DNA from 3 places in the Intestinimonas sp. HCP28S3_D6 genome. Region 2 is predicted to be linked to each of the others. Evidence: predicted binding sites of a transcription regulator. Region 2 holds the regulator's gene; each other region holds the start of a gene.
The links. The regulator LexA, encoded in region 2, represses DNA repair genes until DNA is damaged. The targets are predictions, from matches to a motif close to CNAACANNTGTTNG.
Positions count from the first base shown of each region.

Region 1: a site for LexA is predicted at 3,024-3,037, ahead of uvrB (excinuclease ABC subunit UvrB). Genes of this name have one in related genera too.
Region 3: a site for LexA is predicted at 7,355-7,368, ahead of ACTNBK_RS04460 (putative DNA modification/repair radical SAM protein). Genes of this name have one in related genera too.

Region 1 covers NZ_JBQHTM010000043.1:16,690-26,769, reverse strand. The annotation lists gene ACTNBK_RS13255 (EamA family transporter) at 1-53, opposite strand, end outside; gene ACTNBK_RS13250 (TIGR04076 family protein) at 88-411, opposite strand; gene ACTNBK_RS13245 (UvrB/UvrC motif-containing protein) at 754-930, opposite strand; gene uvrB (excinuclease ABC subunit UvrB) at 994-2,961, opposite strand; gene ACTNBK_RS13235 (JAB domain-containing protein) at 3,066-3,743, opposite strand; gene pyrE (orotate phosphoribosyltransferase) at 3,838-4,512, opposite strand; gene ACTNBK_RS13225 (oligosaccharide flippase family protein) at 4,821-6,377, shown strand; gene ACTNBK_RS13220 (SDR family NAD(P)-dependent oxidoreductase) at 6,409-7,170, shown strand; gene ACTNBK_RS13215 (pyridoxamine kinase) at 7,213-8,052, opposite strand; tRNA gene ACTNBK_RS13210 (tRNA-Leu) at 8,204-8,288, shown strand; gene ACTNBK_RS13205 (bacteriohemerythrin) at 8,615-10,080, opposite strand, start outside.
Region 2 covers NZ_JBQHTM010000044.1:20,291-30,370, forward strand. The annotation lists gene ACTNBK_RS13355 (ABC transporter ATP-binding protein) at 1-114, shown strand, start outside; gene ybaK (Cys-tRNA(Pro) deacylase) at 738-1,226, shown strand; gene ACTNBK_RS13365 (RNA-binding protein) at 1,219-2,016, shown strand; gene ACTNBK_RS13370 (DUF896 domain-containing protein) at 2,031-2,234, shown strand; gene ACTNBK_RS13375 (MBL fold metallo-hydrolase) at 2,416-3,264, shown strand; gene ACTNBK_RS13380 (ABC transporter ATP-binding protein) at 3,698-5,767, opposite strand; gene ACTNBK_RS13385 (ABC transporter ATP-binding protein) at 5,767-7,503, opposite strand; gene ACTNBK_RS13390 (MarR family winged helix-turn-helix transcriptional regulator) at 7,497-7,973, opposite strand; gene lexA (transcriptional repressor LexA) at 8,158-8,781, shown strand; gene ACTNBK_RS13400 (methylated-DNA--[protein]-cysteine S-methyltransferase) at 8,781-9,248, shown strand; gene ACTNBK_RS13405 (permease of phosphate ABC transporter) at 9,248-9,484, shown strand.
Region 3 covers NZ_JBQHTM010000008.1:30,537-40,616, reverse strand. The annotation lists gene ACTNBK_RS04475 (YifB family Mg chelatase-like AAA ATPase) at 1-1,296, opposite strand, end outside; gene nifJ (pyruvate:ferredoxin (flavodoxin) oxidoreductase) at 1,541-5,107, shown strand; gene ACTNBK_RS04465 (TIGR03915 family putative DNA repair protein) at 5,267-6,058, opposite strand; gene ACTNBK_RS04460 (putative DNA modification/repair radical SAM protein) at 6,072-7,337, opposite strand; gene ACTNBK_RS04455 (sensor histidine kinase) at 7,511-8,644, shown strand; gene ACTNBK_RS04450 (GNAT family N-acetyltransferase) at 8,647-9,354, shown strand; gene ACTNBK_RS04445 (transglutaminase domain-containing protein) at 9,439-10,080, opposite strand, start outside.

The DNA of each region.
Region 1 (10,080 bases), on a different contig from region 2:
ATGGAGGTCAGGGCGGCAAAGACCGCCGAGAGCAGGGCGAACCAGATCCACATGGTATCAGATCCTTTCCAGATGGGTTTCCGGTATTTACAGGGAGACGTCCTCGTCCAGGAGAGCCAGCTCGTAGATCACCGGGCGGACGCCGTCGGTGCAGCAGAGGATACGCCGGTCCTCATGGGAGTACCAATCGTTGACAAGAGGGCCGTTGGCCAGGGTGGAGATGCCGCGGTAGAGGTCGATCCAGGCCCAGGGGCACAGGCCCTCCGGCTTCTCCGCGCCGCCCTCGTAGTAGAACACATCTCCGACCTTCTGGAAGGGGCAGGGACCCGCCTCACGGCCCTCGGTGAGATAGCGCTCGGCCAGTTCAGGATAAAATTCGGTTTTCAGCACCGTGATTTTTACCTTCTTCATAGGATACCCTCCTCATAGTAGCAGTCCTCCCCCATTTGGCCGGGTTTTGGTCGATATATGCCCAGATCCGCAGATAGTCGGCCTAGTTGCGGATGATGTGGTCGTGGAAGCCGTCCTGCCAGAGGTCGTTTTTCATGTCCTGATTGGTGAAGCGCTTGAGGGCGGTGATCATGCGCGGAACCTGTTGTGTGGGGCCCGACGACCTTGGCGCGCCCCACAATCCGAGACAATACAGTGGATCTCCTTTTGGTGCAGAAAGTGATAAAATAGCAGCCTTCTTGTCCATAATCATAGTTTGGCAGCCTGTGGAGCCGTCCCATAGGATCACCTCTCTCCCACCCATTACTTGCCCCTCAATTCGATGATACGGTCGCGGAGGACGGCGGCGTATTCGAACTCCAAACGCTTGGATGCCTCCTTCCTCGCCCCGCACGGCAGTGCCGCGCGGGGGACCCCGGGAGTGATTTCACATGCTCGGCGAAGTGAATTCGCCCTGCGCCAAGGTTTTGCCTGGGGCAAAACGCTTGTGCGGCGCAAGCGCCGCCCCGCTTTGCGGGGCCCCAAAGGAGATGAAGGAGGCCATTACTTGCCTCTGAGTTCGATGATACGGTCGCGGAGGACGGCGGCGTATTCGAATTCCAGCCGTTTGCTGGCCTCCTTCATCTCCTTCTCCAGCTTTTCGATGGCGGCGTCCCGCTCCTTTTTGGAGAGCTTGGTCTTGTTGCGCAGAAGCTGTTCGCTCTCCTCCTCGCCGGCGGAGAGCTCGATGACGTCCCGTACCGACTTGATGATGGTCTTGGGGACAATGCCGTGGGCCTGGTTGAAGGCGTCCTGCTTCTTCCGGCGGCGCTCGGTCTCGCCGATGGCGGCCATCATGGAGGGGGTCATCTTGTCGGCGTACATGATGACCAGACCGTCGGCGTTCCGGGCGGCCCGACCGATGGTCTGAATGAGGGAGGTCTCCGACCGGAGGAAGCCCTCCTTGTCGGCATCCAGGATGGCCACCAGGCTCACCTCGGGGAGGTCCAGACCCTCACGCAGCAGGTTAATGCCCACCAGCACGTCGTAGGTGCCCAGGCGCAGGTCCCGGATGATCTCCTGACGCTCGATGGTGTCGATGTCGTGGTGCATGTACTGCACCTTGATGCCGGCGTTTTTCAGGTAGGCGGTCAGGTCCTCTGCCATTTTCTTGGTCAGGGTAGTGACCAGCACCCGCTCCTTGCGCTCCACCCGCTGGTTGATCTCCCCAATGAGGTCGTCGATCTGGCCCTCCACCGGGCGCACGTCGATTTTGGGGTCCAGCAGGCCGGTGGGGCGGATGACCTGCTCCACAATCTGGCCCGAGCGGGTCTTTTCATACTCGCCCGGAGTGGCCGAAACGTAGACAACTTGATTTACTCTCTGTTCAAATTCCTCGAATTTCAACGGGCGGTTATCAAAAGCCGAGGGCAGACGGAAGCCGTAATCCACCAAGGTGGTCTTTCGGGCCCGGTCGCCGTTGTACATGGCCCGGACCTGGGGGAGGGTGACGTGGGACTCGTCGATGAACATGAGGAAATCCTTTGGGAAGTAGTCCATGAGGGTCATGGGGGCGGAGCCGGCGGGCCGGCCGGCGATGGGCCGGGAGTAGTTCTCGATGCCGGAGCAGTAGCCCAGCTCCTGCATCATCTCGATGTCGTACATGGTCCGCTGCTTGATGCGCTGGGCCTCCACCAGCATGTCCCGCTCCTGGAACCAGGCCACCCGCTCCTCCAGCTCCTTGTAGATTTCCTTGATGGCCTTGTCCATCTTCTCCTTGGGGGTGATATAGTGGCTGGCGGGGAAGATGGGGATGTGCTCCAGCCGTCGGACGGGGGTGCCGGTGACCACGTTGATCTCGCTGATGCGGTCGATCTCGTCCCCAAAATACTCCACCCGGATGGCGGTGTCCTTGTAGTAGGCCGGCCACACCTCCACCGTGTCCCCCCGGACCCGGAACATGTTGCGCTCAAAGGCGATGTCGTTGCGCTCATAGCGGATCTCGATAAGGCGCTTCAAAAGCTCGTCCCGGGGGAACTCGGTGCCCACCCGGAGGGGGACCATCATCTTGGCGTAGTCGTCGGGCTCGCCCAGGCCGTAGATGCAGGAGACGGAGGAGACCACGATCACGTCCCGGCGCTCCATGAGGGAGGCGGTGGCGGAGAGCCGCAGCCGGTCGATCTCGTCGTTGGTGGCCGAGTCCTTTTCGATATAGGTGTCGGTGTGGGGGATATAAGCCTCGGGCTGGTAGTAGTCGTAGTAGGAGACGAAGTACTCCACCGCGTTTTTGGGGAAAAACTCCTTGAACTCGGCGCACAGCTGGGCGGCCAGGGTCTTGTTGTGGGCCAGCACCAGGGTGGGCTTCTGGACGGCCTCGATGACCTTGGCCATGGTGAAGGTCTTGCCCGAGCCGGTAACGCCCAGCAGGGTCTGCTCGGAGAGGCCGTTTTCGATGCCGGCGGCCAGGGCGGCGATGGCCTCAGGCTGATCTCCGGCAGGGGAATAGGGGGAGACAACTTCAAAATCGGGCATCGTCAAAGACCTCCTCGCATGGATCTGGGCGCCCGCAGCGCCCGATGCACCAACATTCTAACAAAACATTTGTTCTATTGCAATAGCAAAAGGAAGGCTTTTCCTCACTCGGAAAAGAATCCGCTGTCCTTCAGGGAGACCATGTCGTCATCGGTAAAGATGAGGTGGTCCAGCAGCTCTACATCCACGCTCCGGAGGATGGCGCGGAGCTGTTGGGTGGTCATGAGGTCGGCGTTGGAGGGGAGGGCCAGACCGGAGAGATGATTGTGGGCCAGAATGGCAGCGGTGGCGTTGTGGGCCAGCACAATTTCCACCATCTTTCTGGGGGTGATCTCGGCGGCGTTCACCGTGCCCTCGCCCAGCTTGTGGCAGCCCAATACCTTATATTTCCCATCCAGGCACACCAGATACGCCATTTCGTACCGGGCACCCTGGGAAAAATAGGGCCGCAGGTACTGTCCGGCGGCCTGGGTGGAGTCCAGGATAGTGCCCATGTCGGCCCGGTCGGCCTGGTAACGGCCGGAGAGCACGGGGATGAGCTTGAGGAGGACGGCGGTGTGTTCTCCCACGCCGGGGACCTGGGTCAGGGCTTCGGGGCGGGCGTCCAGCACCCCGGCCAGGGAGCCGAACCGGTCCAGCAACCGGTGGGCCAGGCCGTTCACATCCCCCTGGGGAATGGCGTAGCACAGCAGCAGCTCCAAAAGCTGGTGGTCATGGAAGCCGTCGCCGTGGTTGAGAAACTGCTCTTTGAGCCGCTTGCGGTGGCCGTCGTGGAGTCCCATGACGCCGTTCCTCCTTTCCCGCACAGTTGAGAAGCGGACCTCCGCCGGACCCGCCGCGGCGGGGGCTGAGGGCCGCCCTGATGTGGATGCCTGATTACGCCTTGGGGCCGTACTGCTCCAGATAAGCTTCCATCTTCGCCTTCATCTCGTCGTCGATGTAGACCTTGCCGCCGATCTCCCGGTTGTGGAGGAAGGCGATGATCTCCCGCACGGTGACGATGGGGTAGACGGCGATGCCGTGGTCCTGGCGCAGCTCGTCCAGGGTGGAGCAGTCCCGGGTGCCCCGCTCCATCCGGTCCACGGAGACAATGAGGGCCTTCATGTTCACCTTGGCCACTTGCTTGAAGAGCTCGATGGACTCCCGGACGGCGGTACCGGCGGTGACCACGTCCTCCACGATGACCACGTTGTCGCCGTCCTGGGGCTTGTAGCCCACCATGGAGCCGCCCTCGCCGTGGTCCTTGGCCTCCTTACGGTTGAAGCAGTAGGGGAGGTCCCGGCCGTAGTTGCGGTAGAGGGAGGCGGCGGCGGAGACGGCCAGGGGGATGCCCTTGTAGGCGGGCCCAAAGAGGCAGGTGACGCCGTCGGGCAGGTTCTGCTGGATGCAGGCGGCGTAGTAGTCGCCCAGCTTGGCGGCTTGGGCGCCGGTCTTGTAGTTGCCGGTGTTGATAAAGTAGGGGGTCTTGCGGCCGGACTTGGTGGTGAAGTCGCCGAAGGTGAGCACGCCGGAGCGCACCATGAAGGTGATAAATTCCTCTTTGTAGGTCATGGACATGTGATGGCACCCTTTCCCATGTTTTGCGCCCTGGGCGGCGGCCCGGGCGGTCTGGTCAGTATCCTTTCTCCTGCGCTGAATCGCAGGAGAAAAAACGCATTGCAACAATGTCTGAATTCCATAAAAATGGCTCCATACGCCGTTTTTATGGAATTACGCGGCTACCGCCGGCTGAATAAACCGATGTTCGGTTTATTCAGCGGACATTATTATACATCATTCGGGTTCCCTTGACAATGGCGAAGGGCCAGGCAAGTTTCCACAGGCTGTGGAATATACTCTCCGGGAAGGGAGGTGTTCCCTTGAAGTGGGACTCCGCGTCGGTGCGGTACGGCACCCTGCTCCTCACCGCCACCGGCCTTGTGAATCAGCTCCTGGGCTTTCTCTACCGCATCCTTCTCTCCCGGCTGGTGGGGGCGGAGGTCATGGGGCTCTATCAGCTGGTGATGCCGGTCTTTTCTGTGCTCCTCTCCGTGACCGCCATCGGCCTCACGGCGGCGGTGGCCAACCTCACCGCCCAATACCGGGCCCTGGGCCGGGAGACGGCGGCGGAGCAGGTTTTGAGGCGCTGCCTGGTGCTCCTGGTCTGCCTGCTGGCCCTTCCCACCCTGGCCCTCATCCTCTTCTCCGACCCCATCTCGGTCTATATCCTTGGGGATGCCCGGACCCGATTGGGCCTGCTGCTGCTGCCCCCCTGCGTTCTCCTCACCGGTGTGGAAAACCTCCACAAGCACGCCTTCTACGGCGCCGGTCTGGTGCGGCCCCCCGCCTTCTCCGAGGTGCTGGAGCAGGTGGTCCGCACCACCGCTGTGCTGGGGCTCCTCCTCCTCTTCCTGCCTCAGAACCCGGAGCGGACGGTGGGCCTCATCGTGGCGGGCATGGTGATCTGTGAGGTGTTCTCCGCCTGTACCCTCACCACCCTGTGGCACCGGCAGCGGCGGGGCGGCGGAGCAAGGGAGCCAAGGAAGGTCCTGGACCGGCGGATCGCCAAGGTGGCCCTGCCGGTGGCCCTCACCGCCCTGCTGGGCAACCTGATGGGCTCAGCCTGCGCCGTCCTCATCCCCCAGAAGCTGGTAGCGGGGGGGATGGAGGTCTCCCAGGCCGTCTCTGCCTTCGGCGTCATGTTCGGCATGTCCCTGCCCATGCTGGGCCTGCCCACCGCCTTCATCTCCGCCCTGGGGCTGGTCCTTATGCCCAGACTCTCCCAGGCCGCCGCCCTGGGCCGGTGGGAGGAGGTGCGCCGGCGGGTCAGCGGCGCCATGCTGGCCACCTCGGTGCTCATGCTCCCCGCCATGGCCCTGCTGGCGGTGCTGGGCCCCGACCTGGCCGTCCTCCTCTTCCGGGAGACCGCCGCCGGGGCCTATCTGCCCCCGCTGGCGGTGTCGGTGGCCCTCTCCTGCTACCGCTCCGTCCTGGCCTGCTCCCTCAACGGGGTGGGGCGGCAGGCTGCCGCTGCCCGCAACGCCCTCATCGCCGGGGCGGTGGAACTGGGGCTCACCGCCCTCACGGTTGGCATCCCGGGAGTGGGGCTTAAGGGCTATGTGGCCGCCGCCCTGGTCAGTGAGCTGCTGGGGGTGGGCCTCAACCTGGTCTCTCTGTGCCGGGCGGCCGGGCTCCGGCCGGAGTTCTTCCGCTGGCTCACTGCCCCCGGTCTGGCTGCCCTCCTCATGGGCCTGGACGTCAATCTCCTCTTCCGCGTCCTCCAGGACTGGGGGTTCTCCAAGGGCGGGAGTGGGATGGTCTGCCTTGCCTTCGGCGCCCTGATCTATCTGGCAGCTCTGTCCGCCCAGGGCATCTCCTTGAGAGAGCTGCTGGGGGTGCAGAAAAAAGGGGTATGCCAACGGAGCGGGACGTGGTAAACTAGAGAAAAACGAAAAGGGAGATGGCTCCATGAAGGCATTGGTGACAGGCGCCAGCTCGGGCATCGGGCGGGAAATCGCAAAGGTACTGGCGGAGCGGGGGTACGACCTCATCCTGACGGCCCGGCGGGCCGACCGCCTGCGGGCGCTGGCGGATGAGCTGCCGGTGAAGGTGGAGGTGATCCCCGCCGACCTCACCGACCGGGCTCAGGTGATGGGCCTGTGGGAGCTGGTGAAGGACCAGGACATTGACATTCTGGTGAACAACGCCGGCCGTGGGCTCTTTGGGCCTTTTGACGAGACCGACCTGGACACCGAACTTTCCATGCTGGAGGTTAATATCGTGGCCCTCCACATCCTCACCAAGCTGTTTCTCCCGAAGATGAAGGCACGGGGACGGGGACACATCCTGAACGTGGCCTCCTCGGCGGCCTTCCTGCCGGGGCCCCTTCTATCCTCCTACTACGCCTCCAAGGCCTATGTCCTGCGGCTCTCTGAGGCGGTGGCCGAGGAGCTGCGCCGGGCCAGAAGCAAGGTGACCATCAGTGTCCTCTGTCCCGGGCCGGTGCCCACGGAGTTCGACCAGGTGGCCGATGTGCGCTTCTCCATTCCGGGGATGGACAGTACTTCGGTGGCCCGGCTGGCGGTGGCTGGTACCCTCCGGGGGCAGCTGCTTATCTTGCCCGGGGTGCGGATGAAGGCGGTCCACTTCTTCCAGCGCTTCGTACCCGACAAGATCCTGGCCCGGCTGTGCTGGGAGGTCCAGCACAGGAAGAGCGGTCCGGACCGGTAAGAGCAGAAAAGCGCCCGCTGTTCACAGACAGCGGGCGCTTTGTCAAATCAGTTCCCGAAGGAGGGGCTCGAATTGGACGCCGTCCAGCACAGGGGTGCCGGCGGACAGGGTGCGGGCCACGGATTTCTGGATAAAATCCACGGCACGGGCGGTGGAGTCGGATAGGGTCTCGCCCCGGAGGAGACTGCCAAGGAGTACAGCGGCGAAGAGATCGCCGGTGCCGGAGAAGCGGCCCGGCTCCAGGGGCGCCATGGCGAAGCGGATCTTGCCGCTGTGGCAGTCCAGACAGCCGGCGCCCAGAGCCTTGGGAGTAAAGCTGACGCCGGTGACCACCACGGAGCGCCTGCCATCCAGGGAGAGGCGGCGGAGCCACTCCTCCATGCCGGCCTGGCTGGTGGGGATTTGGTCGAAGGGCTCGCCCAGGAGGAGGGCGGCTTCGGTGAGGTTGGGGGTAATGAGGTCGGCTTCGGCGGTGAGCTGGATCATCTGCTGGCACATCTCGGGGGTATAGGTGCGGTAGACCCGGCCGTGGTCCCCCATGACGGGGTCGATGAGGACCAGGGTCTCCCGCTGGCGGAACCGGCGGATGAGACGGCGGAGGACGGCAATTTGTTGCAGGGAGCCGACAAAGCCGGAGTAGACGGCGTCAAAGGAGGTGTGGAGGGCCTCCCAATGGAGCAGGGTTTGTTCCATGGCGCCGGTGAGGTCCTGGAAGGCGGCGGCCTCTGGGGCGGGGAAGGCGGTATGGGCGGAGAGGACCGCTGTGGGCAGAGGGCAGCACTGGGCGCCCATGACGGAGAGGACCGGCAGGATCACCGAGAGAGAACAGCGCCCTAAACCGGACAGGTCATGGACGGCGGCCACCTTTGGCGTGCGATTCATGGTATCCCTCCCGTGCGTCTGCCCCTGCTGGGGTAAGACGCGCATTTTTATGCCCCCATGATACCACGTTCCCCATCGCTATGCAATTGACTTTTTACATGGGAAATGGTAGAATGTGATCTATATTCGGCAGAGAAGAAATGTCAACTATGCGCCTGTGATGGAATTGGTAGACATGCGAGATTTAGGTTCTCGTGTCGAGAGACGTGTGGGTTCGAGTCCCTTCAGGCGCACCAAAATGTTAGAGCAAGGTTTCCGTTGGAAACCTTGCTCTAACGTTTTTTAAGGACGAAATTAGAAAAATAATTTTTTTTGGGGGGGTAAACATCATGTTAACTGGTGCAAGTAGAATGAATTCGTGAAATAAAACTACTGCTGGACAACTTCCGAAAAAACGCCAGAAATGCTGGATCGTTTATTCAATGCCGTATAGAACCAGGAACAACCCTATTTATGTGGACTTGTGGGTGGAAAGGCACACGAACAAAGAGCCTCCATTCATGAACCAGCACAGAAAGCTGTTTAACGAATGGAGGCTGACCAACAAGCGACTGTACTACAGTTACGGAAGTGTCGAGTCTCCTGAATCCTGAGAACAGGATTGACAGTTCTGAATATGCCTGGCTACTTTCACATCCTCTGTCTTGATGTGATTCAGCAGCCAACCGACCAGCTGTTTGTTCATATCTTCCATCAGCCGTGGGGTAGCACCTTCTGCTTTCAGGTTGGTTGCCAGATTTTCTACCACCTTGAAAAACGTCTCATGAAAACGCTTGTGATTGGAGTAGTCAGGATAACCATATTGTACCTGGAGTGATTCTTCGTGACGGAAGTGCGTTATCGTATACTGAGTCAAAAAGTCAAGGGTGTTGCTCAGTTCCTTTTCACCTTTCCCGGTGGCGCAGGCCTCCAGCAGCCGGTTGATAGCCCGCAGCAATTCCTGGTGCTCCTCATCGATCTGCGGATTGCCAGTCTCCAGCTCTTTCAACCAGGCAAAAGATACCACAAGCCCGCCAAAGCCGCGCCGCGAGGACTTCTTGATGTTTTTCAAAACATACATCCGCTCATCGGCCTGAACCATTAAAGACTTGACAGACAAAGCTTCTTTCCCGCTGACATAGACCACTCCGTAACTGATCGACATGGGAAAACGCTCGGATTTATCGGCCAGAGCGTGATCCAAATGCTCCATCTTGTCAAGAATAACCTGAGACTTGCAGTTGGGAAACAATGCAGCAAATTCATCTCCGCCGATCCGACAGATCAGGTCGCTTGACCGACTGCTTTGCAGGAGCTGTTGGGATACTGTACGCAAATATTCATCACCGGCGTCATGGCCAAAGTTGTCGTTGGCGTACTTCAAACCATCCAAATCAATCATGCAGAATGTAAATTCTGTCCCTGCCTCTATGAACTTTTCCAGGTTCTCCAGACAAAAACGGCGGTTATACAGCCCGGTCAATTCATCTGCATAAGCAAAGCATTCCATCTGCTCCCGGTATTCCTGTTCAGTCGTGACATCAGTGATAACATGGGCGCAAGCCATCTTTTCACTCCACTGAATCTCATAGGCACGGATTCTAAAAGTCCGCTTGGTCTGGCAGCAATGATATTCAAACGTATGGCACTCATCCACAGACTGTCCGCAGTGCTTGATATAGTCTAAGAATTCATGATATTGCTTGCAGTCCTGCTGAGCGGGGGCAGGATCGAAGAAAAATTGTTTGGCACTTTGATTGGTATAGACCACATCACCAGTATCTTGCGAGGTCACTATGATCCAGTCTTTTAGCCCGTCCATCACCGACTTCATCAGTTCCACTGACTCAGCCAGCATTCGGGATTGAACCTTCAGTTGGGACTCGCGCTCGGCCAGCTGATGGATCATCTGATTAAAAGATGTGGAAAAATCGCCCAGAAAATCGACACTCTGGCTATAGTCGCCATTTGCCACCTGGTTTGCCTGCCAGGTCAGATGTTTCAGTGCAGAATGAAGTTCCTTCAAACTTCCGGCCAGGAAATTATGCC
Region 2 (10,080 bases):
CGGATCATCGTCATTGACGACAACCACATTGCCGAGGAGGGTACCCATCAGGAGCTCATGGACAAGAACGGCGAGTATGCCGCCCTTTGGCGGGCACAGCAGTCCGTTTCGTGAGCCGGACCGGGCAGGCAGCCTTAATCCCACTCTGATGGAGGAACGGCCTCCGGCGGGCCCCTTTCTGAATGACCAGAAAGGGGCGAAAGAGTCAGTCAAGGAGGGGGATTTCGATTTCCCCCTCCTTGACAATTCACCCCTTGAAACGACCAAACACAGGGGGGCTGCGGCCCCCCTATTGGATGTACCCCCTGGGGCTCTTCTATTTTCCACATTATTTGCACCGTCGGCTTACTCCGTAACGCCGCCGGTGCCCGTCAAACGACGCTGCGTCGCAACAAAGGTAATACCAGTCAGCGCCACCACGTTCCGACACCCACTCACGCAGGCGGCGAAAAAATTGTGGATAGGACCACGGCTTTTCCCTGTTCCACCGGCGGAGTCACCTGTGGACGGTGCCGGTGCACAATGGGGGCGTAAAGCCGGGCCGCCGGATTCCTATTTGGAGCCACTCAACCCCCTTGGAACCCCCTTTTTCTTTGGATTCCAAAAACCGTTCTTTTTCCAGCAGGGAAAAAGAAACGGGTTTTGAACCGTCTCCCCCGTCTCCAGACGCCCCCAATTCTATACTCAATGTGATTTCCAATCAAAATATTACCCTTTAACAGCAAAGGAGCATTCCTATGTCAGAAGAAAAGACCAACGTCATGCGCGTTTTAGACCAGAAGAAGATCCCCTATACCCCCCACAGCTACCCCCACAACGAGGGGGAGGCGGTGGACGGCGCCACCGTGGCCGCCCTCATCGGCCGGGACCCGGGGGAGGTCTACAAAACCCTGGTGACCCGGGGGGCCTCCAAGGCCAACTACGTCTTTGTGGTGCCCGTCCTGGCCGAGCTGGACCTCAAAAAGGCGGCCAAGACCGTGAGGGAGAAGTCCATCGAAATGATCCACGTCAAGGAGCTCACCCCCCTCACCGGCTACGTCCGGGGCGGCTGCTCCCCCATCGGCATGAAGAAGCGGTTCAAGACGGTGGTGGACGCCACCGCCCAGGACCACGCCGCCATCCTGGTGAGCGCCGGCAAGATCGGCCGCCAGGTAGAGCTCTCCCCCGACGCCCTGGTTGGCCTCATCGGCGGCTCCTTTGCCGACGTGGTGAAGGCCGATGAATAAGACGGAGCTCCTCACCAGGCTCTCCGCCGACGCCGACGAACGGCTGGTGCTGGCCCGGGTGATGGACAAGCTGGAGTTCACCCAAAACCGCTCCGTCCCCGCCCACACCTTCTTCCTCACCCTGGCCCAGCAGGAGGCGGCGGAGCGGCTCATCGCCGCCTGCGGCCACCCGGCCCACCTCTTCTGGGGCGGCTGGGAGAAGGCCGAGCGGAAGCTGGTGGCCTTCCTGCCCGACTGGATGGAGCCGGAGGACTTCACCGCCAGCGAGGATGCCCCCATCACCGCCCTCACCCTCACCCCCTCCGGGGGCGAAAAATTGACCCACCGGGACTACCTGGGGGCCATTCTGGGCCTGGGCCTCACCCGGGAGAAGATCGGCGACCTGCTGGTGGGGGAGGGGGTCTGTCAGGTCCTCCTGCTGCGGGAGGTGGAGCACGTGCTCCTCACCCAATTAGACCAGGTGGGCCGGGCCAGGGTGAAGGTGACGGCCTGCCCCCTGGCCGAGCTCCAGCCCCTGGAGCAGAAGACCAAGACCATCCGGGACACGGTGGCCGCCCTGCGGCTGGACGCCGTGGCCGCCACCGGCTTCTCCCTCTCCCGGAGCAAGATGGCCTCCCTCATTTCGTCGGGGAAGCTCACCCTCAACGGCCGGGAGTGCGACAAGCCCGACCGGGTAGTGGAGGCCGGAGACGTGCTCAGCTGCCGGGGTCTGGGCAAGTGCGTGCTCACGGAGGTGTCCGGCACCTCCAAGAAGGGCCGCATCATGATCGTCATGGAACGCTATTTATAAAGGAGGACTGCCCCATGGAGCAGCACAAGATCGACCGCATCAACGAGCTGGCCCGGAAGGCCAAGGCCGACGGCCTCACCCTGGAGGAGGAGGCCGAGCGGGAGGGCCTGCGGGCCGAGTACCGGGCCGCCATCCGCGCCAGCCTCACCGCCCACCTGGACAACACCTACGTCATGGACGAGAAGGGCAACAAGACCAAGCTGAAGAAAAAGTCCTGATTCTTTTTCTTGTCCTTTTTCTTGAAAAAAAAGGACCAAAAAGAACTTTGATCTTTAATCCTTTGGGTGCTGAAGGGAATCGAACCCCTGTGCCCGGTGACGAAGCAATTGCCGGGCGGAAAGCGACCGGATGAGGGGGCGCCGGATCATGGTCCTCCCCCCGTGAAAGGAGTGCTTTGGGATGAAAGTCACTGCGCTGATTGAAAATACCACCCCCGACGCCTACCTGCGCTGTGAGCACGGCCTGTCCCTTTTCATCGAGCAGAACGGGTGGCGCTGCCTGCTGGACGCCGGGGCCTCCGCCGCCGGGCTGGAAAACGCCCCCGGTCTGGGGGTGGACCTGTCCAAAGCCGACGCCGCCGTCCTCTCCCACGGCCACTATGACCACTCCGGCGGCTTTCCCGCCTTCTTCGCCTGCAACGGCCATGCCCCCCTCTACCTGCGGCCCCAGGCGGTGGAGGAGAGCTGGCAGGTCCGCAAGGACGGGGAGCGGAAGTATCTGGGGGTGCCCACGGCCCTGCGGGAGCAGCGGGAGCGGCTCCGCTTCATCACAGACCCAACGGAGATCCACCCCGGGGTGTGGCTCCTGCCCCACACCACCCCCGGCCTGGAGAAGCGGGGGGAAAAGGTGGCCATGTACCGCCAGGGGCCCGACGGCCTCCATCCCGACGACTTCGCCCACGAGCAGACCATGGTGGTGGTCCACGGGGAGGAGCTGGCCGTGTTCAGCAGCTGTTCCCACGCCGGGGCAGACACGGTGGTAGAGGAGGTGAAGGCCGCCTTCCCCGGGAAATCGGTCCGGGCCTTCTTCGGCGGCTTCCACCTCATGGGCTCCGGCGGCGCCACCACCTTGGGCGTCCGGCCCGAAAAGGCCCAGGCCCTAGGGGAGCGGCTGCTGGCCCTGGACGTCCGGGAGATCTGGACCGGCCACTGCACCGGCCGTCCCGCCTTTGACCTCCTGGTCCCCATTCTGGGGGACCGCCTCCACTATCTGGCCACCGGCACCGTAGTCACCCTCTGGGAGGACTAAACACACAAAAGGATCCGCCCCTGCTATGCAGGGACGGCTCCTTTTTGCGTTTTGGAAATCGGGTTACCCTCTGTGCACCGGGCACCGGCGGCGTTACGAAGTAAGCCGACGGTGCAGACAGCATAGCAATAGAAGAGCTCCGGGGGGTACTTCCAATAGGGGGGCCGCAGCCCCCCTCTGCTTGGTCGTTTCAAGGGGTGGATTGTCAAGGAGGGGGAAATCGAAATCCCCCTCCTTGACTGACTCTTTCGCCCCTTTCTGGTCATTCAGAAAGGGGCCCGCCGGAGGCCGTAACCCCATAAGCAAGAGAGAATCGTGGGTGGTTTGGCGCGCCGGGGTCGTCGCGCCCCACACAAAGGGGATACCATGCTGCCGCGGCGGGCGGCTGATAGCCGCCCCTACCCCCTGGAAAGGGGAAGGTTTTTCATTCCTGTTACTCCAGCTCGGCGCCGCCGGTGTAGAGCTGATAATACCGGCCCTTCTGGGCGATGAGGTCGTCGTGGTCGCCCCGCTCGATGATGCGCCCGCCCTCCAGCACCATGATGGCGTTGGAGTTGCGCACCGTGCTCAGCCGGTGGGCGATGACGAAGACGGTCCGGCCCTCCATGAGGGCGTCCATGCCCTTCTGAATGATGCGCTCGGTGCGGGTGTCGATGGAGGAGGTGGCCTCGTCCAGGATCATCACCGGCGGGTCGGCCACGGCGGCCCGGGCGATGCCCAGCAGCTGCCGCTGGCCCTGGGACAGGTTGGCGCCATCCCCGGTGACCATGGTCTGGTAGCCCTGGGGCAGACGCCGGATGAAGGAGTCGGCCCCGGCGATCTTGGCGGCCTCGATGCAGTCGTCATCGCTGGCCTCCAGACGGCCGTAGCGGATGTTGTCCATGACGGTGCCGGTGAAGAGGTGGGTATCCTGGAGCACCGCGCCCAGAGAGCGGCGCAGGTCGTCCTTTTTGATGGCCTTCACGTCGATGCCGCCATAGGTGATGACGCCGTCCTGGATCTCATAGAACCGGTTGACCAGGTTGGTGATGGTGGTCTTGCCCGCGCCGGTGGAGCCCACGAAGGCGATCTTCTGGCCGGGGTTGGCGAACACCGTCACGTCGTGAAGGATCTGCTTGCCGGGGACGTAGGAGAAGTCCACGTGGCTCAGCCGCACTGCGCCGGTGAGCTGGGCCAGGACGTAGCCCTCCTCCCGCTGGACGTCGCCCCGGATGCGGTGGAGGCCAAACGCCGGGTCGCCCTCATTGGGGTATTTCCAGGCCCACATGGCGCCCTCAGTGCCCTCGGGGCACTCCACCAGCTGGTCGTTCTCGTCCTTCACCGCACGGGTGAGGACGAAGCGGTTGTTGTCGGGTACCTTCCAGGCCCAGTCGTGGACGTGGGCGCCGGCGGCGGCGGGTACCATGCGGCCCTGCTCGTCCCGGACCACAGGCACCAGGGTGACGAAGCCCTCGTCCACCTCGCTCTTCTCATCCATGCACTCAAAAATCCGCTCGGCGCCGGCCAGGGCGGAGAGGATGGTGGTGAGCTGCTGGGAGATCTGGTTCATGGGCTGGCCCACCTGGCGGCAGTAGTTGAGGTAGAGGGTGAAGGAGCCCAGGGGCAGGCCCATGACGATGGACAGGACGCCACCGAAGGCGGCGGTGAGGGCGTAGCCCACGTTCATGATGTTCATGGCGATGGGCATGATGGCGGTGGAGTAGAAGTTGGCCGCCGTGGCGGAGGAGCGGTAGCTCTCGTTGAGGGAGTTGAAGAGGTCCTTGGCCGCCTCCTCGTGGGTGAAGGCCTTGACCACCTTCAGCCCCTCGATGGTCTCCTGGATGTTGCCGTTGACGGCGCCCAGGTCGGCCTGCTGCTTCTGGTAGTAGCGCCGGGACCGGCCGCCGAACATCTTGAACACCAGGAAGGTGGCGCCCAGGGTGAACACCGACACCAGGAAGAGGAGGGGGCTCACCGTGAGCATGACCACCACGATGCCCACGAACATCAGGACGCTGGAGAAGAGGGAGACCACGCTCTGCTCCAGGGCCAGCTGGACGTTGTCGGCGTCGTTGGTGAAGCGGCTCATGAGCTCGCCGTGGGGGTGCTGGTCGAAGTAGGAGAGGGGCAGGGTCTGGAGGTGGTCAAAGAGCTCCTTGCGCATGCGGTTGGTGCCCCGCTGGGCCAGCTGGACCATGATGCCCGACTGGGCATAGGTGCACACCCAGCCCACGGCGTAGATGACCAGGAGCTTGGCCACGTCGGCGGCCAGGCCGGCGGGGGAGGTGTAGACGCCCCCGGCGATGTTGTTGATGATGACCAGGTTGATGAAGCTGGAGCCGGCGATGTTGGTAAAGACCGACCCCAGGAGGCAGACCAGAACGATCAGGAGGGGCCACTTCTTCTGGGCCAGGTAGCCCATGAGCCGGGCGATGGTCTTGCCCAGGTTCTTGGGCTTCTGGAAGCCGCCCCGGGCGCCCCGGCCGCCGGGGCCGGGCATGTTGTGCTGATTCTGCTGGGCCATTATTCCTGCACCCCTTCCTGCTGAGACTGGTAGATCTCCTGATAGATGCCGCACCGGGCCATGAGCTCGTCATGGGTGCCCATGTCGGCGATCTTGCCGTCGTCCAGCACCAGGATGCGGTCGGCGGACATGACGGAGGAGATCCGCTGGGCGATGATGATGACGGTGGTGCCCGCCAGGTTCTCCTTGAAGGACTGGCGGATCTTGGCGTCGGTGGCGGTGTCCACGGCGGAGGTGGAGTCGTCCAGGATGAGGACCGCCGGGTGGCGGAGCATGGCCCGGGCGATACACAGCCGCTGCTTCTGGCCGCCGGAGACGTTGGTGCCGCCCTGGGCCATCTGGGTGTCGAAGCCGTCGGGGAAGGCCATGACGAAGTCATAGGCCTGGGCGTTCTTGGCGGCCTGGATCATCTCCTCCTCGGTGGCGTCGGCCCGGCCCCACAGGAGGTTTTCCCGGATGGTGCCGGTAAAGAGGACGTTGTTCTGGAGCACCATGCCGATGCGCTTGCGGAGCTCCTCCAGGGGGTAGTCCCGCACGTCCACCCCGTCCAGCAGCACCGCGCCGCCGGACACGTCGTAGAACCGGGGGATCAGATTGACCAGGGAGGATTTGCCGGTGCCGGTGCCGCCCACCACGGCGATGAACTCGCCGGGCCGGATGGTGAGGTCGATGCCGCTGAGCACGTTCTCACCGGTGCCGCCGGCGTCGTACTTGAAGTCCACGTTCTGGAACTCCACCCGGCCCTTGGCCTCGGGGAGCTCAGCGGGGGTGAGGGGACCGTCCTCGATGGAGGGCTCCGTCTCCAGCACCTCGTTGATACGGCGGGCGCAGGCGATGGACCGGGAGAGCTGGAGGAAGCTCATACCCAGCATCATGACGCTCATGAGGATCTGGAAAATGTAGGTGATGAAGGAGGAGAGGTCGCCGATGAGCATCTCGCCGCCGATGACCTGGCCGCCGCCCAGGTACAGGACCGCGGCGGTGGCGCCGTTCATGGCCATCATCATGATGGGGATCATGGCGATGACCCGCATATCCACGTTGATGGTGGCCTTGGTGAGGGCGTCGTTGGAGTGTTTGAACTTGGTCTTTTCATAGCCCTCCCGGACGAAGGCCTTCACCACCCGGATGGCCACCAGGTTCTCCTGGATGGTGCCGTTGAGGGCGTCGATGCGCTTCTGGAGGATCTGGAAGAGCCGGTTGCACATGCTCATCAGGATGCCGATGGCGATGACCAGCAGGGGGATGGTCACCAGCATGACCACCGCCAGCTCGGCGTTGATGCTGATGGCCACCGCCAGGGCCGCCACCAGCATCACCGGCGCCCGGACCAGCATCCGCAGGGCCATGGTCACCATCATCTGGATGGCGTTGACGTCGTTGGTGATGCGGGTGATGAGGGAGGCCGAGGAGAACCGGTCGATGTCGGCGAAGGAGAAGTCCTGGACCTTGTTGTAGATGCCCCGGCGCAGGTTGGCGCCGAAGCCCTGACCCACGATGGCGGCGAACTTGGCGCCCAGCATACCGCAGGTCATACTGCACAGGGCCAGCACCAGCATGATGCCGCCCATCTTCAGAATATAGTTGAGGTCGTCCTGGACGATGCCCACATCCACGATGTTGGCCATGAACCGGGGCAGGGCCAGCTCACAGGCCACCTCCAGGATCATCAGCAGGGGAGTGATGAGCGCAAGGCGCTTATACCCCCCCATATAGGGAAAGAGTTTTTTCAGCATGAACAGTCCATCCTTTCCGTAGGCAGAGATTCTCTCAGGTTGTGCAGCATCCGCAGCTGGAAGGCCCGGACCTGCTCCATCTCCTCCGGGGTGAAGCCGTCCAGCATCTGCCGGTCCACCTCCTGGAAGATCGAAAAGCAGGTCTCCAGCGCCTCTCGTCCCTTGTCGGTGAGCCGCACCATCTTTCGCCGCTGGTCGGCCTCACCGGGCAGCTTCTCCACATAGCCGCCCCGTTCCAGCGACTTGAGGGACACCGCCACCGACGCCGGCGACACCCGCAGCGCGTCGGAGAGCACCTTCTGGGAGGAGACCTGCCCCTCCCGGTCCTTCAGCAAAAACAGCAGCAGCGGATTGCCCAGGTCTCCCAGGCCCCGCCCCGCCAGCTCCGCCAGCATGAGCTGCTTCCGGGCCCGGGCCACCGCCTGGAAGGTGATGCCCGGCAAATCGCTGTCCGCTCTACTCTGGCACACATCCCCACCTCCAAATTAGTTAGCCGGTTTATCTTTAGCATGCTTACATAGAATAGACCCTAACTGTTGTATTGTCAATGAATTTTCTGTGAACGCTGCCTGCCAAATATCTTAGAACGCTTGTTTGACTTTTTGTGCATGCTATGATAACATAACCTTACCTACAAAAAAGGAGGGACCGCCCATGAAGGGTCTGACGGAGAAACAGCGGCAGATCTACCAGTTCATCGTCTCCTTTCAGCAGGACCACGGCTATCCCCCCTCTGTGCGTGAGATCGGCGAGTATGTGGGCCTGAAATCCCCCTCCACCGTCCACTTTCACCTCAAGGGCCTGGAGGAGGCCGGCATCATTACCAAGGCCGAGGGCAAGACCCGGGCCATCACTGTGGCGGGGGGCTTTCCCGCCCCGGAGCGCCGCCGCACCCCCGAGCCCCCCAAAAACCAGGTCCCCGTGGTGGGCGACGTGGCCGCCGGCGCCCCCATCCTGGCCCAGGAGAACATCGAGGACTACCTCACCTTCGACACCGGCCGCCTCTCCGGGGAGCACTTCGCCCTCCGGGTCCGGGGCGAGTCCATGCTCTACGCCGGCATCCTGCCCGGGGACTACGTGGTGGTCCACCAGCAGGAGTCCTTCCGCAACGGCGATATCGTGGTGGCCCTTTTCGAGGATGAGGCCACCGTCAAAACCCTCCGCAGAAGAGACGGCCACGTCTGGCTCATGCCGGAAAACCCGGAGTATGAGCCCATCGACGGCGACGGCGCCCAGCTCCTGGGCAAGGTGGTGGCCGTCATCCGTCGGTATGACTGATGGCCTGGCTCCGCTTCGAGACCCCCTTCGGGCCCATGGCCCTGGCGGGGGAGGCCGCCCTCACCCGGCTCTGGCTCCCCGGCACCCTGCCGGACCGTGGGGGAAGGGGGGAGGAGACCCCTCTGCTCCGGGCCGCCCGAGAAGAGCTGCAGGAATATTTTTCCGGGGCACGGCGGGCCTTTGACCTGCCTCTGGACCCGGCGGGGACGGACTTTCAGCGCTCGGTGTGGGCTGCCTTGCGGGCCATCCCCTACGGGGAGACCCGCACCTACGGCGAGATTGCCGCCGCTGTGGGAGGGCCCAAGGCCGTCCGGGCGGTGGGTCAGGCCAACCATGTGAACCCTCTGCCCATTTTCATCCCCTGCCACCGGGTGGTGGGAAAGAACGGTGCCCTCACCGGCTACGCCGGGGGGCTGGACCTCAAGGGCGCCCTGCTGGCGCTGGAATCGGGAAAGGAGTGTCTCTGATGGTGAAAAAGTGGATCGCCGCCGGCCGCCTCATGGTCCGGGAGCTGGACCTGGAGGACGTGGCCGCATTGAAGCTGTGCCTGCTGTCCCTGGGGACCCTGCTGGGCCTGGCCATCCCACGGAAGAAAAAGCCCGCCTTTGCCCTCTTCTCCACCCTGGTCTTTATCGGCACCTACTTCCCCCTCATGGTAAAGTTTTTGGGCGCCCTCTTCCGCACCGACCGGGCGGAACACTGAACATGAAAAAAGACCTTCCCCACGGAAGGTCTTTTTTTGTTTTCAGGCGGCTGATAGTCACTTCCCTTGGGGGGCTGACTGTCCGGTGGATCGTCAGAAGAAATGACTTCTTCCTTAAGGGGGAGCCTTGCGGCGTGGCTTAACATCTCGTTTCTTTATCTTTCTGCTACGCAGAAGGACGGGAGAGACGGCTCAAAACCCGTTTCGCTTCCCTGCTGGAAAAAGAACGGTTTTTGGAATCCAAAGAAAAAGGGGCTCCCGTGTGGGTTGAGTGGCTCCAAATAGGAATCCGGCGGCCCGTCTTTACGCCCCCATAGAGCACCGGCACCGTCCACAGGTGACTCCGCCGGTGGAACAGGGAAAAGCCGTGGTCCTATCCACAATTTTTTCGCCGCCTGCGCGGGTGGGTGTCGGGACGTGGTGGCGCTGCCTGGGATTGCCGTTGCTGCGGCGTGGGTGGTGCATAGCCTTCCCCTGAGGGGAAGGTGGCGGCGTCAGCCGCCGGATGAGGGGATACGCCGGACATCAACCAGCCTTTCCTCCCATCAGTCGCCTGCGGCGACAGCACGGGCCGAGGAAGATATTATGATTTGCCC
Region 3 (10,080 bases), on a different contig from region 2:
GGCGTTGCAGTCGGGACCGTCGGGGCCGAACCGGGCGGTCTGGACGGCCCTAGCGGCGTTTACCCGCTTCTTGATCTCCGCCGAGGACTCCCCGGCGGGGCGGGCGGAGAGCTCCTCAAACTCCAGGGGCGGCACCTCCACGTAGAGGTCGATGCGGTCCAGCAAGGGTCCGGACAGCCGACCCAGGTACTTTTTCACCTCGGCTTCGGAGCAGCGGCACCGGCCGGAGGGGTGGCCGTACCAGCCGCACTTGCAGGGATTCATGGCCGCCACCAGCATGAACCGGCTGGGGAAAACCTCGGTGCCCGACACCCGGGAGATCTGGACCTTCCCCTCCTCCATGGGCTGCCGCAGCACCTCCAGGGTCTCCTTCTGGAACTCGGGCAGCTCGTCCAGGAAGAGGACCCCGTTGTGGGCCAGGGAGATTTCGCCGGGCCGGGGCGGGGAGCCGCCGCCGGAGAGACCCATCACCGAGATGGTGTGGTGGGGTGCCCGGAAGGGCCGCCGGGTGAGGAGGGGCTCCTCCTTGGTGGTGAGGCCCAGGACGGAGTGGATCTGGGTGGACTCCAGGGCCTCCCGCTCGGTGAGGCCGGGGAGGATAGAGGGGAGCCTTCTCGCCAGCATGGACTTGCCCGATCCCGGCGGGCCGATCATGGCGATGTTGTGGCCACCGGCGGCGGCGATCTCCAGTGCCCGCTTCACCGGCTCCTGGCCCTTCACGTCGGCAAAGTCGGGGACGGTTCCACCGCCGGGCACGGGCACCCAGGGCTCTGCCGGAGAGATGGGGACCTCCCCCCGGAGATGGGCGGCCAGCTGCGCTACATTTTCCACCGGGTAGATGGTGAGTCCCCCGGCCAGGGTGGCCTCAGGGGCGGAGTCGGCGGGGACGTAGAGGGCGGTGAGTCCCGCCGAGCGGGCGGCCAGGGCCATGGGCAGCATGCCCGTCACCGGCCGCAGCTCTCCGGACAGGGAGAGCTCCCCCACGAAGGCGGCCCCCGGCGCCGGGGCGGGCAGCTGCCGGCCGGCGCAGAGAATGCCCACCAGCATGGGCAGGTCGTAGAGGGTGCCGCCCTTCCGCCGGTCGGCGGGGGCCAGGTTCACGGTGATCCGGGAGACGGGGAAGGTAAAGCCGCAGTTCCGGATGGCGGAACGGACTCGTTCCCGGGCCTCCTTCACCGCCGTGTCGGGGAGACCCACGATGTCAAAGTTGGGCAGACCGTTGGAGAGGTCGCACTCCGCCGTCACAAGATAGCCCGTAATACCGTGAAGGCCCAGGGAGTTGAGGGTACAGAGCACGGGGCGAGCACCTCCATTTCACTGAGAACTTTTTCCTAACTATACCTTATTTTATATAGCATTTCAAGGAGAGGGCCCGTCTAATTTTTAAGAATCGCCAAATTGGAAGGACCAATTTTGGACTGTTCGCCGAAAAACTTAGAAGAGGGAAAGAAGCGATTTACAAACGGGGAGAGGAGTGATAGTATTAAGAGGCTAGAGAATGGAGTTGTATCCATTTGAAGAACAAGGAGGAACGATCAACATGGCCAGAAAAAAGAAGTCCATGGACGGCAATACCGCCGCAGCACACGTTTCTTACGCCTTTACGGAGGTCGCGGGTATCTACCCCATCACCCCCTCCAGCCCCATGGCCGATAATGTAGACCAGTGGGCCGCCGCAGGCCGCAAGAACATTTTCGGCGATCCCGTCCGCGTTATTGAGATGCAGTCCGAGGCCGGCGCCGCCGGTACCGTGCACGGCTCTCTGAACGCCGGCGCCCTCACCACCACCTACACCGCCTCTCAGGGCCTGCTGCTGATGATCCCCAATATGTACAAGATCGCCGGCGAGCTGCTGCCCTGCGTGTTCCACGTCTCCGCCCGTACCGTGGCCGCCCAGAGCCTGAACATCTTCGGTGACCACTCCGACGTCATGGCCTGCCGCCAGACCGGTTTCGCCATGCTGTGCGAGACCAACCCCCAGGAGGTCATGGACCTGGGCGCCGTTGCCCACCTGGCCGCCATCGAGGGCCGCGTCCCCTTCCTGAACTTCTTCGACGGTTTCCGTACCTCCCACGAGATCCAGAAGATCGAGATCTGGGACTACGATGACCTGAAGGACATGGTGGACATGGACGCCGTCAAGGCCTTCCGCGCCCGCGCCCTCAACCCCGAGCACCCCACCATGCGCGGTTCTCACGAGAACGGCGATATCTTCTTCCAGCACCGCGAGGCCGCCAACAAGTACTACGAGGCGGTTCCCGAGATCGTGGAGAAGTACATGGGCAAGGTCAATGAGAAGCTGGGCACCGACTATCAGCTCTTCAACTACTATGGCGCCGCCGACGCCGACCGCGTCATCATCGCCATGGGCTCCATCTGCGACGTGGCCGAGGAGGTCATCGACTACCTCAACGCGCACGGCGAGAAGGTGGGCCTGCTGAAGGTCCGTCTGTACCGCCCCTTCCGCGCCGACAAGATGCTGGCCGCTATCCCCGCCACCGCCAAGAAGATCGCCGTGCTGGACCGCACCAAGGAGCCCGGCAGCCAGGGCGAGCCTCTCTACCTGGATGTGGTGACCGCCTTCGCCAACGCCGGCCGTCAGGCCACCATCATCGGCGGCCGTTACGGTCTGGGCTCCAAGGACACCCCGCCCAAGAGCGTGTTCGCTGTCTACGAGGAGCTGGCCAAGGACGCCCCCAAGCACCAGTTTACCATCGGCATCGTGGACGATGTCACCAACCTGTCCCTGCCTGAGCACGACTGCCCCAACACCGCTGCTGAGGGAACCATCGAGTGCAAGTTCTGGGGTCTGGGCGGCGACGGCACCGTGGGCGCCAACAAGAACTCCATCAAGATCATCGGCGACCACACCGACAAGTACGTCCAGGCTTACTTCCAGTACGACTCCAAGAAGACCGGCGGCGTGACCATCAGCCACCTGCGCTTCGGCGACAAGCCCATCCGCAGCCCCTACTACATCAACAAGGCTGACTTCGTGGCCTGCCACGTGCCCGCCTACATCATCAAGGGCTTCCCCATGGTCCGCGACGTGAAGGACGGCGGTACCTTCCTCATCAACTGTCAGTGGAGCGATGAGGAGCTGGACAAGCACATGCCCGCCGTGGCCAAGCGCTACATCGCCGAGCACAACATCCAGGTCTACACCATCGACGCCATCGACCTGGCCGCCAAGATCGGCATGGGCAAGCGTACCAACACCATCCTGCAGTCCGCTTTCTTCAAGCTGGCCAAGGTGATGCCCGAGGCTGAGGCCATCGGCTACATGAAGGACGCTGCCACCCACTCCTACCTGAAGAAGGGCCAGGACGTGGTGGATATGAACCACAAGGCCATCGACATGGGCGCCACCGCCTTCAAGAAGTTCACCGTGCCCGCCTCCTGGGCCACCGCCGTGGACGAGAAGAAGGAGGAGCACCTGGAGGGCCGTCCTGCCACCGTGAAGATGGTCCAGGACATCATGGAGCCCGTGGGCCGCATGGACGGCGACAGCCTGCCTGTTTCCGCCTTCGCCGAGGGCCACGCCGACGGTACCTTTGAGCAGGGCGCTGCTGCCTATGAGAAGCGCGGCGTTGCCGTGAACGTGCCCACTTGGGATTCCGCCAAGTGCATCCAGTGCAACCAGTGCTCCTACGTCTGCCCCCACGCCACCATCCGTCCTTACGCTCTGACCGAGGAGGAGGCCAAGAACGCCCCCGCCGCCGCCAAGATCGTGGACGTGAAGGCCGGCAAGGGCAAGGGCGTCTACAAGTTCTCCATCGCTGTGAGCCCCCTGGACTGCATGGGCTGCGGCGTCTGCGTGGGCGTCTGCCCCGTCAAGGCTCTGGAGATGGTTCCCCAGGAGTCCCAGGCCGATCAGCAGGCCGTGTTCGATTACATGGTGGCCAAGGTGGCCGACAAGGCCGACATGGCCGACACCACCAGCGTCAAGGGCAGCCAGTTCAACCAGCCCCTGCTGGAGTTCTCCGGCTCCTGCGCCGGCTGCGCCGAGACCAGCTATGCCCGCCTGATCACCCAGGTCTGCGGCGACCGGATGTACATCTCCAACGCCACCGGCTGCTCCTCCATCTGGGGCGGTCCTGCCGCTACCTCTCCCTACACCGTCAACAAGGCCGGCCACGGTCCCGCTTGGGCCAACTCCCTGTTCGAGGATAACGCCGAGCACGGCCTGGGCTTCTACTATGGCCAGAAGGCCCTCCGCGACCGTCTGACCGAGCAGACCAAGGCTCTGCTGGCCATCGACTACACCGACGAGAGCATCAAGACCGCCGGTCAGGCCTGGCTGGACACCATGGCTGACGGTACCGCCAACGCCGAGGCCACCAAGAAGTATGTGGCCGCTCTGGAGGCCGTCATGGCCGAGAACGGCGACTGCGGCTGCGACGCCTGCAAGCTGGCCCGCGAGATTCTGGCTCACAAGGAGTTCCTGGCCAAGAAGTCCATCTGGATCTTCGGCGGCGACGGCTGGGCCTACGACATCGGCTTCGGCGGCCTGGATCACGTCCTGGCCTCCGGTGAGGACGTGAACGTCATGGTCTTCGATACCGAGGTGTACTCCAACACCGGCGGACAGGCTTCCAAGGCCACCAACGTGGGCGCTGTCGCCCAGTTCGCGGCTGCTGGTAAGACCATGCCCAAGAAGTCCCTGGCCGAGATCGCCATGAGCTACGGCTATGTGTACGTGGCCCAGGTGGCCATGGGCGCCAACCCCGCTCAGACCCTGAAGGCCATCAACGAGGCTGAGAGCTATCACGGCCCCTCCCTCATCATCGGCTACGCCCCCTGTGAGATGCACAGCATCAAGGGCGGCATGACCAACTGCCAGAGCGAGATGAAGAAGGCTGTGGAGTGCGGCTACTGGAACCTGTTCCGGTTCAACCCCGCTCTGAAGGCCGAGGGCAAGAGCCCCTTCACTCTGGACTCCAAGGCCCCCGCTGGCGGCTATCAGGAGTTCCTGATGAACGAGGCCCGTTACTCCGCTCTGACCCGCGCCTTCCCCGACCGCGCCGAGAAGCTCTTCAAGGAGAACGAGGAGCTGGCCAAGGCCCGTTACGAGCACCTGGTCAAGCTGCAGGAGCTCTACGCCTGAGTTTCGCCGCGTGATCCCCTGACATAAGCACAACGCCCGCCCTTCCGTGAGGAAGGGCGGGCGTTTTTTGTGCCGGATACCTTTGCGGGCGACCAAAGGGGGCCCCTACGCCAACCTCTGTGCCGGCTTCGTAGGGGCGACCTGTGGCCGCCCGCGGGCCTATGTCCTTGCCAGGGCCGTGCCGGGGGCTGCCGCCTCGGTCTGAAATTCGGTCATGTCGTCCCAGTACCGCTTGGGCATGTGGGTCATGCGGCACCGGGGGTTCTCCCGCTCCCGGATGGCGATGGTGTCATAGAACCGCCGCCACAGCTGCCGGTAGTCCTGTTCCTCTTCACCGGGGCCCTCCAGGTGAAACTCCTCCAGGGGGAGGATGGCCCACTGCCGGGGCTGGTAAAGGAGGGCCTCCTTGTGGGTGCGGTCGTAGAGGAGAAGCCGTTCCCGGGAGAACCGGGCGCAGAAGTGGGGCCGCAGCAGGGGAAGAACCCGGTTTTTGGGGGTGATCTGGCCGCAGAGGACGCCCCCCTGGTCGGAGAAGCGGACGAAGCCCTGGAAGAGGTGGGCCTCCTTCCACAGGTGGAGAAGGGCGGTGTGGAGGGGGGCCACCCGGGGGTCGGTCAGGTCACGGACCACGGCGGGACCCGCCCGGTAGGCCAGGCGGATGAAGTCGTAGAGCCGCCGCTCCTTCTCCGGGGCGCAGGTGAGGAAGCCGTGGCGGACCCACCGCTGGACCTCCGGGGAGACCCGGCGGCTCAGGGAGCGGTACACCCGCTCCGCCTTCTCCCGGTCGGTCTCCACTGCCCGCTCCGGCCACAGGGAGGTACGTGGGTCGTTGAAGAGGGAGAAGCAGGCGGGCTCCTCGTCTTTGGCGTAGCTCTCAAAGACGCAGGTGAGGAAGCCGGCGAAGGTGCCGTCGTAGAGGTAGACAAACTGGGGGCGCTGGGACAGAGGCATGAAGATCCTCCTTTCAGATGGTGGGGGAGAAGAGGGAGAGCTGACCGGGTAGCACCTTGGCGCCGCCTCCGGGGAGGGGGTCGGCCAGGCGGAAGAAGAGGTCCTCGGGCTGGAGCCGGGCGGCGCCGGGGACGGCGCGGCCGGAGCAGGTGAGGAAGTACTGGGCCCGCTTGAGGACCACCCCCAGGGTCTTGAGCCCCTCGAAGGTGAGAGGGCCCACCCGGCGGGCGGCCAGGACCCGCCGGGCGGAGGTCACCCCCATGCCGGGCACCCGGAGGAGGGCCTCGTAGTCGGCCCGGTTTACGTCCACGGGGAAAAACTCCGGGTGGCGGAGGGCCCAGCAGCACTTGGGGTCCAGCCGGGGGTCGAAGTGGGGGTGGGCCTCATCCAGCAGCTCCCCGGCGTCAAAGTGGTAGAACCGCAGCAGCCAGTCGGCCTGGTAGAGCCGATGCTCCCGCAAAAGGGGCGGCCGGAACCCCTGCCGGGCGGGGAGGAGCTTGCTGTCGGACACCGGCATGTAGGCCGAGTAAAAGACCCGCTTGAGCCGGTAGCGCCGGTAGAGCCCCTGGCTCAGCCGCAGGATCTGGAGGTCGGTCTCCGGGGTGGCCCCCACGATCATCTGGGTGGACTGGCCCGCCGGGGCGAATTTCGGGGCGTGGCGGTACCGGGCCAGCTCCTGTCTGGAGACGGCGATGCCGTCCCGGATCTGCTCCATGGGGGCCAGAATGGCCTCCTTGGTCTTGTCGGGGGCCAGCAGGGCCAGACTGCGCTGGCTGGGCAGCTCGATGTTGATACTCAGCCGGTCGCACAGCAGGCCCAGCCGCCGGGTGAGGAGGGGGTCGGCCCCGGGGATGGCCTTGGCGTGGATGTAGCCCTGAAAGCCGTACCCCTCCCGCAGCAGGGAGAGGACGGCGATCATCCGCTCGGTGGTGTAGTCCGGGTCCCGGAGGACGGCGGAGGAGAGGAAGAGCCCCTCGATGTAGTTCCGGCGGTAGAAGCCCAGAGTGAGCTCGCACAGCTCCTGGGGGGTAAAGGTGGCCCGGGGCACGTCGTTGGAGCGGCGGTTGACGCAGTAGGCGCAGTCGTACCGGCAGCGGTTGGTCATGAGGACCTTCAAGAGGGAGATGCACCGGCCGTCGGCGGAAAAGGAGTGGCAGCACCCCGCCGGCAGGGTGGAGCCCAGGCCGCCCCGCCCGCCCCGGCCCACGCCGCTGGAGGTGCAGGCGGCGTCGTATTTGGCGGCGTCAGCCAGGATGGTCAGCTTGTCCAGGAGCTCCATAGGGGTCCCTCCGTAATCGAACATTTGTACTATTATGATAGCACGGAAAGGGGGGACCGTCAACCGGAAAGAAGCACCAGGGAGGAGCGGAAAAGTCCGGTCCATGGGACCGGGCTTGCGGTGGTGGACGGCAGCGGGTATAATGGGGACACCACTGGGAAAGGCGGGATGATATGGACAGGCGGTATGACCGGCTGAAGGGAAAGCTGCTGCTGCTGGCGGCGGCGGGGGCTTTGGGAGCTTTGGCCGTGACGGTGGTCCTGTGGCAAGTGGCCGACAGCCTGTGGGGCCAGGCCATGGCCCAGGGAACGGAGCGGCTGTGCCTGGACCTGTTCGGCCTGGAGGAGGAGGCCGCCCAGGGCATGTACCAGCATATCTTCCGGGATGGCTGGCTCTACTGGGTGGCCGGCCTGGGAGCGGTCTATCTGCTGGCGGCCTTTTATGTGGTGCTGGGGAAGGTCACCCGGTGGCTGGACCAGATCGGCGCCACCGTCCACCAGGTGGTGAATGAGACGGGGGAGCCGGTGTCCTTGCCCAAGGAGCTCGCCCCCCTGGAGCGGGACCTGCGGGCCATCCAGAGCAGTTTGGCCGCCGGCCGTGCCCAGACCAAGGAGGCGGAGCAGCGGCGGCAGGACCTGGTGGCCTTCCTGGCCCACGACCTGAAGACGCCCCTCACCTCGGTGCTGGGGTATCTGAACCTCCTCCACGACGACCCCGGCCTCACGGCGGAGCAGCGGGCCAAGTATACCGCCATCGCCCTGGACAAGGCCAACCGGCTGGGGGAGCTCATCGGGGAGTTCTTCGACATCACCCGCATGGACTTCGCCACTTTGGGGGAGAAGGGGGAGCTCATCCAGCTCTCCCTGCTGCTGGAGCAGCTCTCCGACGAGTTCTACCCCGCCTTTGCCGAGAAGGACCTGACCTGTCAGTGCGACATCGCCCCCCGGCTCACGGTGCGGGGAGACGCCGACAAGCTGGCCCGGGTCTTTGACAACGTGCTCCGCAACGCGGTGAGCTACAGCGCCCCCGGCGGCGAGGTGGAAATCCAGGCGGCACAGCGGGAGGGCTGGGCCGAGATCGCCATTCGAAACCAGGGCCTGGAGATCCCGGAGCAGGAGCTCACCAACATCTTTCAAAAATTCTACCGGCTGGACCAGGCCCGGTCCACCCGCACCGGCGGGGCAGGGCTGGGGCTGGCCATTGCCCGGGAGATCGTGGAGCGCCACGGCGGCACCATCCGGGCCGAGAGTGACGGCAGGCGGACCAGCTTTGTGATCCGGCTGCCCCTGGCGGAGGAGGAGAAGTGACGATGGAGCAGATGGAACGGGCTCGGGCCTGGCTGGAGCGGGACAGCGTCCTCCACGCCAATCTTCTGGAGGTCCTCCGCCGGGGCAGCGCCGATGTGCTGATCGCAGAGGAGGGGGGCGTCCTCCTCCACGACACGGGCTGCGGGGCCTGGATGCTGGCGGCGGAGCCGGAGGCGGTAGAGGCCTTTTTGGACCGGGTGCCGGCGGGGTGCGACCTCTTTGTGGGCCATGATATGGCGTATTTTGACCTGGCTCGGGCTAGGTTCGGACTGCCGGAGCAGGAGATCTGCTGGTCGGCGGCCTATCTGGGCAAAGACCCCCTGCCCGTCCCTGCCTTCAACGGGGAATTGCGGCTGCTGGACCGGTCCTGGGCGCCCTGGCTCAGCGCCCATTACAGCCACGACTTCGGCGGCCCGGCCTACATGGAGCGGGCGGCGGACCGTGGTATCATCGGCGTCTTTGTGGAGGGGCAGCCCGCCGGCTTCGTGGGCTTCCACGACGAGGGGAGCATCGGCATGCTGGAGGTGCTGCCCGCCTACCGCCGCCGGGGCCTGGGGGAGATCCTCCAGCGGGCGGCCATCAACCTGGCCCTGGAGCGGGGGCAGATCCCCTTCGGCCAGGTCATCGACGGGAACGAGGCCTCCCTCGCCCTCCAGCGGAAGCTGGGCATGTCGGTCTCCCATACCACCCTCTTCTGGCTCATGGGGTGAGGGGGGGCAGCCCACTGACCGGACACAAAAAAGCCTCCCCCGGCGCACTGCGCCGGGGGAGGCTCTGTTCTTCTATGGGGACGGTCAGTCGCCGGTCCAGGTGGGGTCCCAGAAGCGGTCGGGGGCCAGATAGAGCTCCCAGACCGCCGGGTCCCGGTCGATGGCGTGGAGGTCGTAGAGGAAGAAAGCATCCATGGGGGGATCAAAATACTGGCTCTTCTCCAGCTCGCCCCAGGAGACGTTGGGCTCCAGATAGTTGCTCACCGGGGTGTCGGAACCGCCGAAGGGCTTGTAGTAGTAGGTGCCGTTGGTAAAGGCCAGCCGCCCGGCGTTGCCGGTATTGTCAATGGCCATCCAGTCCCCGTCGGCACAGACTATGTTCCAGGCGTGGTTGGAAGCGTCGGAGCTCTGGTAGTAGCACTCCACCCCCACGGAGGTGAGCATGTCGCAGGTCAGCCAGGCATACCCCTCACAGACCGCCGTGCGGGTCTTCAGCACGTTGGCGGGGTCCTGGTAACGACCGTCTATGCGGGCGTAATAGAGATCGGTGTCATAGAAGATGTGGGTGGCGATCCACTCCGAGACGGCCACGGTCTTGTCGTAGTCACTGGTGAGCCCCTGGGTGAGGGACTGGGCCAGGGCGGCCACCTCTGGGTCGATGGACCCGCTGTTGGTGTCCGCCGTCTCCCGGATGCGCTCAAAGAAGGCCGGGTCCTGGATGGCGTA